Regions from separate parts of the Rossellomorea sp. NPDC071047 genome, predicted to be linked through region 2. Evidence: riboswitches for the same ligand, from Rfam matches in the RefSeq annotation. Region 2 holds a riboswitch; each other region holds the start of a gene.
What was found. A riboswitch is a leader RNA that binds a small molecule or an ion and turns the genes downstream of it on or off. The one in region 2 is predicted to bind S-adenosylmethionine.
Positions count from the first base shown of each region.

Region 1 (3,171 bases), 170 kb from region 2:
ACTCCGCCGCTTCAATGACACCCGGTTCCACTTCAAGGAGCGAGCTCTCTACCAGTCTTGCTATATACGGTGCCGCAAATACGACAAGCGGCACGACCGCTGCCGCCGTTCCAATCGATGTGCCCACTACCAATCTTGTAAAGGGGATGATGGCCACCATCAAGATGATGAACGGGATCGAACGGAACACGTTGATGATGCTGCTCAATATGGAAAAGACGATTTTATTTTCAAGTAAGTGCCCCTTTCTCGTCACCACGACGATGATGCCGAGGGGAAGCCCAATCAACGTTGCAAATATAAGGGAGAATGACACCATCGCCACGGTATCCCATGTCGCTTCTATAATTCTTGGCCAGAATAATTCCCAGTTAACTTGCACGCTTCTCCACCTCGCTTACTAATAATCTGTTCTTCCAATAATCCAGGATTTCTTCCGTTTCTTTCTTGCTGCCGATGATCTGTACGATGAGATTCCCGAACGGCTTACCCTGGAGTTCCGTGATCTGGCCGAATAACACATTGATGTGGGCATCGAATTTCTTTGCCGTTTCGGAAAGGATCGGCGTGCCCGTCGAATCACCCTTGAAAATGAGGCGGCAGATGCGCCCTGCTTTGCTGTCATTCAATTTGTCGAGAACCGATGCCGGCAGCTGATCATTCATGACACTCTTCACAAAATTTTTCGTCGTCGGGGTCTGCGGGTTGGAGAAGATATCGAAGACGCTACCCTCTTCAACGATTTCTCCATTTTCCATGACAGCGACCTTATCACAGATTTCCCGGATGACCCCCATTTCGTGGGTGATCATCACAATCGTAATGCCATACTCCGCGTTGATTCTCTTTAATAAGTTCAGAATCGAATCCGTCGTCTGAGGATCAAGTGCGGATGTTGCTTCATCGCAGAGCAGGATCGAAGGCGATGTCGCCAGGGCTCTTGCTATTCCCACTCTTTGCTTCTGCCCTCCTGACAGTTGATCCGGATAATGCTTCGCTTTATCTTCAAGTCCGACAAACGCGAGCAGCTCCTTTACTCTCTCGCTGATCTTTTCTTTTGACCATTTTGCAAGTTTCAGAGGATAGGCGATATTCCCTGCCACCGTCCGTGATTGAAACAGATTGAAGTGCTGAAAGATCATCCCGATGCGGTGCCGCTCTTTCCTCAGATCGATTGCCGACTGATCTTTCAGGCTGCGCCCCTCTATGAAAATATCACCCGATGATGGTTTCTCTAAAAAATTGAGACAGCGGACAAGCGTGCTTTTTCCCGCTCCGCTGAATCCGATCACACCATAAATCTCTCCCTTCTTCACTTCGAAGGAAACATTTTTTAAAGCGGTGAATGGGCCATCCTTCGTCTCGAATACTTTCGTAACATTCTGAACTCTGATCATACAGGACTTGCTCCTTTCGCTATGTATTCTTCTTGAAGCCTGTGTTTGAAGGACTTGGCAGAAAATAAAAAGTGCCCCCCTTCATAAGAAGAGAGGCACAAATATGTATATGTCCCGCTCTTCTCATCTTTCAAGTCACATGACTTGATGGAATTGGCACGGTATTCATATAAGAACCCGTTGCCGAGGTATCACAGGGCCAGTCCCTCCACCTCTCTGGATAAGAAGATATTGCTTTATTAAGTTAAAGTTATGATGCTTTTAAGCATTAGGGTTATGGTAAAGGATTCTAATTGGTTTGTCAATCCGGTTTTTGAATTAATTGTATTATGTTGGACAAACCGGGGACGGTCCTTACTCTACTTTATGGCTATAAGAGAAATTGAGATTAGTCGAAAGAAGAAGATAGAATCGTAATCTGCCACACTCTACGATAAAGAAAAATAAGCGGAGATTTTCCGGTTACATTCAGTTTGGAACTAGATTTGAGGGGAAATAAGCGGAGGTTTTCCGGTTATACAAAAAAAATCACCCCTTATTGTACTTATAGAGTCAATAGGCGGAATATGTCCCCTTATTTCAACCTTTTTTAATCGTCATGGCGAATTTAAGCGGAATATTTCCGTCTATTGATTAGCTCTGATACTTAACCGGATCTCACTACCGATAATTGTGCTAGTTATCTTTTAACAGGCAGTCTAATATATTCACCTATAAAGGTACCATCCACACTCTCTAAAGGAGCGACCAATATATCATCAATTCTCAGATCATCGCCTCCATTAAAGAAGAATCCCCAAACAACTATGCTATACTAAAAGAAAAAACAATATTCAGATTATTAAAAGGGGCCAATTCCATGAAACCTAACATTATCGACATCGTCCAATCCCAAGTCATCGCTTCCATAAAGGAAGAAAAAGACTTGGAAAAGGCCATACAATCAAACGCCAACATCGTGTTCATCCTAACCGGCAATTTGATTACGATGGATGGGTATCTGAAAAAGTTAAAGGAATCCGGTAAAACCACGTTTATCCATATTGATTTCATCGATGGATTATCCAATACGAAGAGTGCCATTAAATACATAGCAGAAATCTGGAAGCCGGCTGGCATCATTACGACGAGGAGCAACCTGATCAAATATGCAAAGGAAGAAGGCTTGATGACGATCCAGCGCCTTTTTCTCATCGACCGCAATGCCCTTGTGAAAGGGATTGATATCGCACAGAACTGCAAGCCGGATGCGATTGAGGTGCTTCCCGGTCTTATGCCGTCTGTCATTGATAAACTGACGACCATGACTACGCTGCCCATCATCGCTGGTGGCCTAATCAGTAATAAGCAAGATATTCTGAATGGATTGAGAGCCGGTGCACTTGCCATTTCCTCTGGGGATCCTAAGCTGTGGAATCTGGACTTTTAACCAAAATGGTTAGTTAAATCAGATTAAAATAACTGAGGTGTCGTATGTCAGATATAAGTATTAAATTAATCAGTGATGACAATTGGCGAGAAGCACTTGAACTATCCGTCCATGATGAACAACTGAAATATGTTTCATCTATTCATCCTCCCGTCGCTATTGCCCTTGCTAAAGCGTATATAAGACCAGGTGGAAAAGTGGTAGAGCCATATGGCATTTACAATCAAAATAAGATGGTGGGCTTTTTCAATCTGCATTATACTCCAGGGAGTAGAGATGATTACTGGCTGTTTCATTTTTTCATAGATAAAAGATTTCAAAGAATAGGATTGGGTTCAAAAACGT
Region 1 covers NZ_JBNNJT010000006.1:153,269-156,439, forward strand. The annotation lists gene ACQKFO_RS19220 (methionine ABC transporter permease) at 1-382, opposite strand, end outside; gene ACQKFO_RS19225 (methionine ABC transporter ATP-binding protein) at 372-1,397, opposite strand; SAM riboswitch class I at 1,518-1,624, opposite strand; gene ACQKFO_RS19230 (glycerol-3-phosphate responsive antiterminator) at 2,257-2,826, shown strand; gene ACQKFO_RS19235 (GNAT family N-acetyltransferase) at 2,871-3,171, shown strand, end outside.
Region 1: it holds a riboswitch for S-adenosylmethionine, as region 2 does, so the genes downstream of both, ACQKFO_RS19225 (methionine ABC transporter ATP-binding protein) here and metK (methionine adenosyltransferase) in region 2, are expected to answer to the same signal.

Region 2 (3,171 bases):
AAGAATACTTGTGCATTGTGCTCATCGATTTTCTTCCCAAGCATCTCTGCATAACGAGTTGCAGGGAGTGGCAGGAATGGTGAGCCAAAGCATGTCGAGAATGTGGCTTGTGGAGAAGTGATTCCGCGCTCAGTACCTGCAAGCTTCGATGTGTATCCGCTCAAGAAGTGGTACATTGCTTGTTCTTTCGTCAGTTTGCTGATTGGAGGTAATACCCCGAATGCATCTGCGGTTAAGAATACAATGGTATTTGGATGTCCTGCAACACTTGGTTCAACGATGTTATCCATCGCTTGAAGAGGGTACGCAGCACGAGTATTTTCTGTCAAAGTGTTATCCTCATAATCAGCGATGCGTGAATTGTCATCGAGAACCACATTTTCAAGGACAGAACCGAAACGGATCGCATCAAAGATTTGCGGCTCCTTTTCACGTGTCAGACCAATACATTTAGCGTAGCAGCCGCCTTCGATATTGAATACACCGTTCGGAGACCATCCGTGCTCGTCATCACCGATTAAACGACGGTTTGAATCTGCAGACAATGTCGTTTTTCCTGTACCGGATAAACCGAAGAACAATGCCACATCTCCTTCACGTCCGACATTTGAAGAACAGTGCATGGAAAGGATATCGGATTCTGGAAGCACGTAGTTCATGACAGAGAAGATCGATTTCTTCATTTCACCTGCATACTCCGTTCCGCCAATTAAGACAATTCTTCTTTCAAATGATACAATGATAAATGTTTCAGAGTGAGTTCCGTCTTCTGCTGGATCTGCCTTGAAGTTCGGGGCAGACACGACGGTGAATTCAGATTGATGACCCTTAAGCTCTTCTCCAGTAGGGCGAATGAATAATTGGTGAGCGAAAAGATTATGCCAAGCGAATTCGTTGATCACTTGAATCGGTAGTCTATGTTTAGGGTCAGCACCTGCAAACCCTTTGAATGAAAATACTTCTTCTTTTTCTTTTAAGTAATCTAATACTTTTGTATATAGTTTATCGAATGATTCTGAAGAGATTGGTTGATTCACAGAACCCCACTCAATCTTATCCTTCGTGGATGGTTCTTCTACAATGAATTTATCCTTAGGAGAGCGTCCTGTGTATTTACCAGTTTCTGCTCTGACTGCACCTGATGATGTTAAAACGCCTTCATTTCGTTGAAGGACTTTTTCAACTAGTTGGGAAACAGATAATTGTTCCTGAATATTTTGACCGTTAAGTAATTCTGTTAATTCATTAGACATGCTCACTGAATTCATTAGAACCCTTCCTTTATATAAATTTAATGATCTCGTTTGCTTCACAAAATTAGTATAACACAATTGAACCATTAGTCTATACTATTTATTCAATTTTATAATGTGTCTTCATATTGTCACATTTTTCGTCCAAATATAGCTTGTACCTTCTTATATATATGAAAAAAATATCATAATGTTTAGCCTCATTGCCTAATTGGGTTATTTTAAGAAGTTAAGTTGGGTTGGAATCATGAAAATAGTAAGCATGAATGGTTAAACATGTCACTTGAAAAAAAGTTGACACCTCTAGTACTAAACGTTATTATTGTTCCTTGAACGGATACTCTTATCCTGAGCTGGTGGAGGGAGCAGACCCTATGAAACCCAGCAACCTGCTAAATAGAGAATGGATCTTATTCTTTTGAAACGATCCGATTAAGCGAAGGTGCTAAACTGAGGCAAGGTCTGAGAACCTTGAACGATAAGAGAGAAAAGGCGCGGCTATGATCTGAAACCTTTCCTCTGATGCTTTAACGATGAGGAAGGGTTTTTTCTGTTTATAGTGGATCAAATGCACATAATGCATGATTTTTTTATAAAAAAACCATGTTTACTTCATACTACTTAGGGAATGAGTACCGTATCTGTTTAATGTTTTGTTAGATCAAAGTCTAACAATTATGCTTAAGGAGGAACCTTGATGTCAACTAAACGTCGTCTGTTTACATCTGAGTCCGTAACCGAAGGACATCCAGATAAAATTTGTGACCAAATCTCTGATTCAATTCTTGATGCAATTCTTACTAATGATCCGAATGCTCGTGTAGCATGTGAAACGTCTGTTACGACGGGTCTTGTTCTTGTTGCGGGTGAAATTACCACGAGTACGTATGTCGATATTCCAAAAATCGTTCGTGAAACGATCCGTGAAATTGGCTACACTCGTGCGAAATATGGCTTTGATGCCGAGACATGTGCTGTATTAACATCCATCGATGAGCAATCTGCTGATATCGCTCAAGGTGTAGATCAGGCACTTGAAGCTCGTGAAGGTCAAATGACGGATGAAGAAATCGATGCAATCGGTGCAGGTGACCAGGGGCTAATGTTTGGTTTCGCTTGTAATGAAACGAAAGAGCTTATGCCTCTTCCGATTTCCCTTGCCCACAAAATTTCCCGACGTCTGACTGAAGTTCGTAAAGAAGAAATCCTTCCTTACTTGCGTCCGGATGGAAAAACTCAAGTAACCGTTGAATATGATGAAAACGATAAGCCGGTTCGTATCGACACGATCGTTATCTCGACTCAGCATCACCCTGAAGTGACGCTTGAGCAAATCCAACGTAACTTAAAAGAATACGTCATCGATCCAGTTGTACCGAAAGAACTGATCGATGGAGAGACTAAATACTTCATCAACCCGACTGGTCGTTTCGTTATCGGTGGACCTCAAGGTGATGCAGGATTAACAGGACGCAAGATCATCGTTGACACATATGGCGGATACGCTCGTCACGGTGGCGGTGCATTCTCTGGTAAGGATGCAACGAAAGTGGACCGTTCTGCAGCTTATGCAGCACGTTATGTAGCGAAGAACATTGTGGCAGCAGGACTTGCTGAAAAATGTGAAGTTCAATTAGCGTATGCGATCGGTGTCGCTCAACCGGTATCCATCTCAGTTGATACATTTGGGACAGGTAAAGTATCAGAAGACGTACTAATCGACGTTGTTCGTAACAACTTTGATCTGCGTCCTGCAGGAATCATCAAAATGCTGGACCTTCGTCGTCCGATCTACAAGCAGACAGCTGCTTACGGACACTTTGGCCGTAACGATATTGATCTTCCTTGGGAGCGTACAAACAAAGCGGAAGCATTAAAAGCGGAAGCGTTGAGCGAATAAGGAAAGATAGTGATAGAA
Region 2 covers NZ_JBNNJT010000006.1:321,305-324,475, reverse strand. The annotation lists gene pckA (phosphoenolpyruvate carboxykinase (ATP)) at 1-1,268, opposite strand, end outside; SAM riboswitch class I at 1,594-1,738, shown strand; gene metK (methionine adenosyltransferase) at 1,951-3,153, shown strand.

Region 3 (3,171 bases), on a different contig from region 2:
TTGCTGAATACACCGTAACGGCCGTTGCTGTAATGTGGGAAGGCGTGATTTCTTTAATGTACCGTAATCCGGCTGGAATAAACAGGCCAATGGCAAGACCTTGCATGACAGCCGATGAATAGACAAGCCATAGACTAGGTTCAGTAAAGTAAAAGAGCCAGCGGAGCATGGAAGCAGCACCTGCCAAGGCAGCGACGGTTAACAAACCGAATTTATCAATCCATCCACCGGCGATCCTCATAAAGGGGACCTCCGATAACACTGCAATCAGGAACGCAAGACCAATCCCTGCATACGTTCCACCTGAGTCTTCAACAAATAATCCAAAATACACATTGTTTGCCAGATTCGGGCCGAACACTAAGAATGTGACCGCTAAAAAGATAAGGAACTTTTTCATCGTGAATAATTCCTTCATCCCTGCCTTTAAATCAAGCTTGGCTGCCGCCCTCTCTTTCGGAAAACGGAACGAAAGGAATCCGGATAGGACTAAACAAATAAAGAAAGAGTAAAAAATGATGGTAGGCCCGATGAATCCTTCTGAAAGTCTTCCCATCATAAAGACTGCGATACCAAAGCCCAAAGAGCCGAACAGGCGGATATTTCCATAGTTATACCGGACTTTACTTGTATACTTCAAGCTTATACTATCGGATACAGGAATGATCGCACTTTGGAAGATTGCAACTAGAATGGCCACGATAAGCAGGCCATAGTAAAAGTCCATGAACAAGTAACCGAGTGCAAAGATCCCTGCTACTAAAGAGGTTAAACCAAGAACCAAGGTGGGACGATTGGTCGTGTCACTCACCATTCCCCATATAGGCTGGAAGAAAATCATCATAATGGGGCCTACAGACATGATCGTTCCAATCTGATAACCATTTAAGCCCACACTTTCGCTCAAATACACACTGAGTAAGGGATATAAACTACCAACACCGAAGAACGTCAATAAATAAAATCCTTGTAAGGTAAAAATTTGATTTCGTACAGTTCTTTCCACTACCGTATCCCCCAAGATGTTTTTTGTCTTCCTTATAGTAGACCTTGAACGGTCAATTGTCTATGAGTTTATACCTTATTATGGATAAAATCATACTTTTGTTGTTGGTAAGGAAGGAAATAGACTGATGTCCATGCTACAGAAAAAATTCCCGTTTGACTTTTTCCAGTAAACCCTTTAAAGTATGGAAGTATATTTAAATCAACTAAATACGATATTCTTCTTATCCAGAGAGACGGAGGGACTGGCCCTGCGATGTCTCGGCAGCGGACTCATATTGAGTGCTGTGCCACATCCAGCAAGCGAAATGCTTGAAAGATAAGAGGAGTGTTTCGTTCTTTTGAAACCTCTTCTTATTTTGGAAGAGGTTTTTTGTATGTTAGTAAATTGGACGTCAAAGGAGTGTTAGGAATGAATCAAGAAAGAGGAAATTTATTGGCGTTACTGCCTTTGATCATATTTGTTTCACTGTTCCTTGGAGCAGGCATCATTTCGGGAGACTTTTATGCGTTTCCTGTACTAGTATCGATCATCATTGCATCTGTGGTAGGTCTTGTGATGAACCGAAAAGAGACATTAACGGCTAAGATTGAGCGTTTCGCTAAAGGAGCCGGTCACCCTGATATCATGATCATGGTCTTTATCTTCCTGTTAGCAGGAGCATTTTCCGGAGTGGCTGAAAAGATGGGGGCCGTTGATTCAACCGTAAACTTCGCCCTATCCGTGCTCCCTGGTAACTTGATCATCGTTGGATTATTTATTATTGCTGCTTTCATATCATTATCAATGGGTACGTCCATGGGAACGATCGCAGCACTTGCGCCAATCGGTGTCGGGATTAGTTCAGGTACAGATATTTCCATGCCCCTTGCGATGGCGACAGTTATTGGAGGAGCGATGTTCGGAGATAACTTATCATTCATTTCAGATACGACCATTGCAGCTGTTCGTACTCAGAAAACGGAAATGAAAGATAAATTTAAAGTGAACTTCTTCATTGTATTACCTGCTGCAATCGTGACAATGGTGATTCTCCTTGTTCTTACTATGGGGAATCAATCAACTGTCGGAGTGGAAAGCTTTAATTGGATTAAAATTCTCCCTTACCTTGGAGTTATCATCGGTGCTCTTGCAGGTTTAAATGTATTTGTCGTTTTGTTAGGCGGAATTGTTTTAGCTGGAATCATTGGATTCATAGATGGAAGCTTTACTCCAGCCAGTTATTTCGGCAGTGTGGCCGATGGAATGACAGGGATGGCAGAGATCGTGATTCTATCCGTACTGATTGGCGGAGTTGTCGAACTCATCCGTTATAACGGCGGTATTCAGGCTTTACTATATCATGCTACACGCAAAATCAAGTCTCCTCAGGGAGCACAGCTTGCTACTGCAGGATTAGTGAGTTCTACTAACCTTTGCACAGCAAACAACACGATTTCAATCATTATTGCCGGTCCACTTGCCAAATCGATTAGTGAAAACTATGGAGTCGATGCCCGTAAATCAGCCAGTATCCTTGATATTTTCTCTTGTTCGATTCAAGGGCTGATCCCTTACGGAGCACAGGCCCTGTTAGTGGCTGAAGTCGCGGGCATTTCACCGGTCAGCATTATCCCATATGCCTTCTACCCTATCTTGATTGCTGTTTGCGGTTTGATTGCCATTCGATTCGCACTACCGAAATTCACACGTAAATCAGCACCGGAAGCAAACTCGGTTCGATCTTAGTAAATGATAGTAGAGAGACAAATCCTTTGGGGTTTGTCTTTTTTTTGAGCTAAGAAAAAGCAGATTCCGTTTCCGGTAATCTGCTCACTTTTTATAACAAATCATTTACATGATAAAGCTTACCACTTTCGATTTCGCTTTCTGTTACGAGTTTAACCAGTGCATTAGCGACCGTATCCGTTTCACGAAGCATCCCTTCCTCTTTGTAGCGCTGAAAGGATTCTACATCGGCAAAGGCTTCTTTAGAGGAGGAACGGATTTCTCCCTGCATATCCGTATCCATGACACCCGGGCTGAAGGCAATCACTTGATGGCGGCTATGCTTTTTAGAAAGCTCCAGGCTTACGGTTTCCGTCAGCATGTTCACGCCGGCTTTGGTTGCGCAGTACGTACTCCATCCGTGAACAGGACGACTTCCTGCTCCTGAGCTGATATTG
Region 3 covers NZ_JBNNJT010000009.1:22,134-25,304, reverse strand. The annotation lists gene ACQKFO_RS22015 (MFS transporter) at 1-1,006, opposite strand, end outside; SAM riboswitch class I at 1,227-1,331, shown strand; gene ACQKFO_RS22010 (Na+/H+ antiporter NhaC family protein) at 1,418-2,734, shown strand; gene ACQKFO_RS22005 ((S)-benzoin forming benzil reductase) at 2,826-3,171, opposite strand, start outside.
Region 3: it holds a riboswitch for S-adenosylmethionine, as region 2 does, so the genes downstream of both, ACQKFO_RS22010 (Na+/H+ antiporter NhaC family protein) here and metK (methionine adenosyltransferase) in region 2, are expected to answer to the same signal.

Region 4 (3,171 bases), on a different contig from region 2:
ATATTGGCCATGGACCATGTCCCTTATCGTAATACTCGGGAAGTCCGGACCGTAACGCTCTCCCGTATGTTGATTGGTGGACGTCGGTCCCGTGCTTCCTTCACATCCTCCTAAGACATTAAAGGCAATCACATTAAAATGTTCGGTATCAATATACGACCCCTGACCAATCAGTCCATCCCACCAGCCGCGGTCCTCACTCGCCCCCTTTACGATATGGGTCCCGGTGAGGGCATGGCAAACCAGGATGGTCGGTCCGTCTTTGTTTCCTGTTCGTTCATACGTAAGATCTACATTTTTCAACGTGGTGCCTGACTCTAATGTTAGGGATGGGATGGTAATGGAGCTAACTTCATATGTGCATGGCTTCTCCATTCCTCCACCTCCTTTTTTGGTGTTGTGGCGGGGGGATCAGGATTCCAATCGGTATACCCCCGCTGGTTAAAAATATCCTATTATACCCGTGATGTTTCCAATGCGACTTCAATGGCATGATCCAAGTCCTCAATCAGGTCCTTCGCTGACTCTAATCCAACAGAAAGTCTCACAAGATCCTCGGTTACCCCTGTCGCACGGATTTCCTGGTCATTTAATTGCTGATGGGTCGTGGAAGCCGGATGGATGATCAGTGATTTCGCATCCCCTACATTGGCAACATGGGACCAAAGGGAAATGTTATCGACTACTTTCCGTCCGGAATCCCTTCCACCTTTAATTCCAAAGACGACGATGGACCCCGCTCCATTTTTCAAGTATTTTTGAGCAAGTTTATGGGACGGATGCTGCGGCAATCCCGGATAGGATACCCACGCAACGCCATTATGCTGATCTAAATGCTCTGCGATCTTCAAGGCATTCTCTGTATGACGTTCGATGCGAAGGTGCAGCGTTTCTAATCCCTGTAACAGAAGGAATGCGTTCTGTGGACTTAAGCACGCTCCCAAATCCCGAAGCAGCTGCACTCTTAATTTTGTAATGAAGGCAGCCGGCCCCACATCCTGTGCGTAGCGAAGTCCATTATAGCTCCGGTCCTCTTCCGTGAATCCCGGGAATTTTTCATGATTCCAATCGAATTTCCCACCGTCTATGACGACTCCCCCGATTGCCGTTCCATGACCACCAATCCATTTTGTTGCAGAGTGGATGACGATATCAGCTCCATACTCGATCGGCTTACATACATATGGAGTGGCAAAGGTATTATCGATGATCAGCGGGATGTGATGGTCGTGAGCCACTTTTGCTACCTCTTCAATATCAAGCACATGTAGACTTGGATTTCCGATTGTCTCAGCGAATACGGCTTTCGTTTTAGGAGTGATCGCTTTGCGGATATTTTCCGGGTCAGTCGGATCTACAAAATGAACCTTTATTCCGTATTTCGGAAGAGTGGTAGAGAATAAATTATAGGTTCCACCGTAAAGATTGGTAGCTGCTACAATTTCATCACCTGCTCCGGCGATATTCAAGATTGATAGAGAAATAGCAGCCATCCCGGATGAAACCCCTAGTGCTCCGATTCCTCCTTCTAAAAGAGAGAGGCGCTTCTCCAGTACATCGACCGTCGGGTTCATGATACGGGTATAGATGTTGCCTGGCTCTTCAAGGGCAAATAATTTAGCCGCATGATCACTGTTATCGAAAACGTAGGATGTTGTTTGGTAAATGGGCACCGCTCTTGAACCTGTGGATGGATCTGGCTCCTGGCCACCGTGAAGCAGTAGTGTGTCGAAATCGAATGATTTTGTCATTGGGAATTCCTCCTAAAATGGTTTTTTGGGATTGGGATTGGGTTTGTTTAAATGTTAGTTGACATATTCAGCTGTTAGAAAAGATGTTTTTTTCAGCTGCTGAAATTTCTCAAAAAATCAGCAGCTGATATCTCCAAACATTCTTGCTGAACACCCCCAATGTCTGAAATGTGTTTTACTAAGAAGATAGAAGAGGAAAAAACAAAAAAACCTCTTCCTAAGAAGAGGGTCTAATTTAATAGGGTCCTCCTCTTATCTTTCAGGCAGATCGCCTGCAGGAATTAGCACCTTTTCATGTGACGCATTATTGCGCACATGAAGGTTGCCGGGTTTCATCGGGCCTAGTCCCTCCACCTCTCTGGATAAGAGCATGTAGTTGTCAATGTGAAAATTCTTGCGTTGAGATGAATTATAAGGGGTAACCAACCTCGACGTCAAGAGTATTTTTAGAATTTTTACATTATTTAATTTTTAACCGAAGCTGCAATCGCTTGGTTAAATTGCACGACGATGTCTTCCCCGTCTTCAATACCTAACGATATGCGCACGACATGTGTGTTTATTCCGAGTTTTTCCTGAGCATCCTTCGGTAGAGCACGGTGAGATGTTCCCAATGGGTAGGAAACCGTCGTCTCTACACCGGCGAGGGAAGGAATGATTTTAATCCATCCAAGTGATTTGAAGAATGTGCTGATATCGCATGTGCTGGATAGTTCGATCGTAACGATAGCGCCATTTCCCTTATCCGATAAATCGGTTGGGTAATAGACTCCCTTCACAAATTCATTTGAACGAAGGTCCGCCGCCAGAACTTCTGCATTACTTGCTTGGGTTCCCATTCGAAGAGCGAGTGTTTTTGCCCCTCTGCAAGTCAGCCACGCTTCAAATGGACTCAAGTTCGACCCGATGTTGACAACTTTCTCTCTCGCTTTTTGAACAAGCTCTTCTTTTCCCACGACGACTCCTGCTGTGATATCACTGTGTCCACCGATATATTTCGTGGCACTGTGAGCGACCAGGTCGACCCCTTCCAGGAAAGGCCGGCGCAGAAACGGTGTGGCAAATGTGTTGTCGATCATGGTTTTCAGATTATGTTTCTCAGCAAGTTCAACTATTCTTGAAATATCTTCTACCCGCATAAACGGGTTCGTCACCGTCTCACTGTATAGGAGTTTCGTTTGTGGTGTTAGAGCCTCCTCGATCTCTTCAACACTCGTAAAATTCACAAAAGAAGTAGATATGCCAAATGTCTTAAGCTCTTCTTTTAACATATGAAACGTACCGCCGTATAAATCCTCGGCAGCAATGATATGGTCCCCTGATTGCACAACAGCGAGGATTCCTACAAGAATGGCCGATAATCCAGAAGAGGTAGCGACACCTGCTGGAGCTCCTTCCAAGTCTGCCACCATTTTACCAA
Region 4 covers NZ_JBNNJT010000003.1:344,788-347,958, forward strand. The annotation lists gene metX (homoserine O-acetyltransferase MetX) at 1-375, opposite strand, end outside; gene ACQKFO_RS13635 (O-acetylhomoserine aminocarboxypropyltransferase/cysteine synthase family protein) at 456-1,751, opposite strand; SAM riboswitch class I at 2,001-2,120, opposite strand; gene ACQKFO_RS13640 (trans-sulfuration enzyme family protein) at 2,216-3,171, opposite strand, start outside.
Region 4: it holds a riboswitch for S-adenosylmethionine, as region 2 does, so the genes downstream of both, ACQKFO_RS13635 (O-acetylhomoserine aminocarboxypropyltransferase/cysteine synthase family protein) here and metK (methionine adenosyltransferase) in region 2, are expected to answer to the same signal.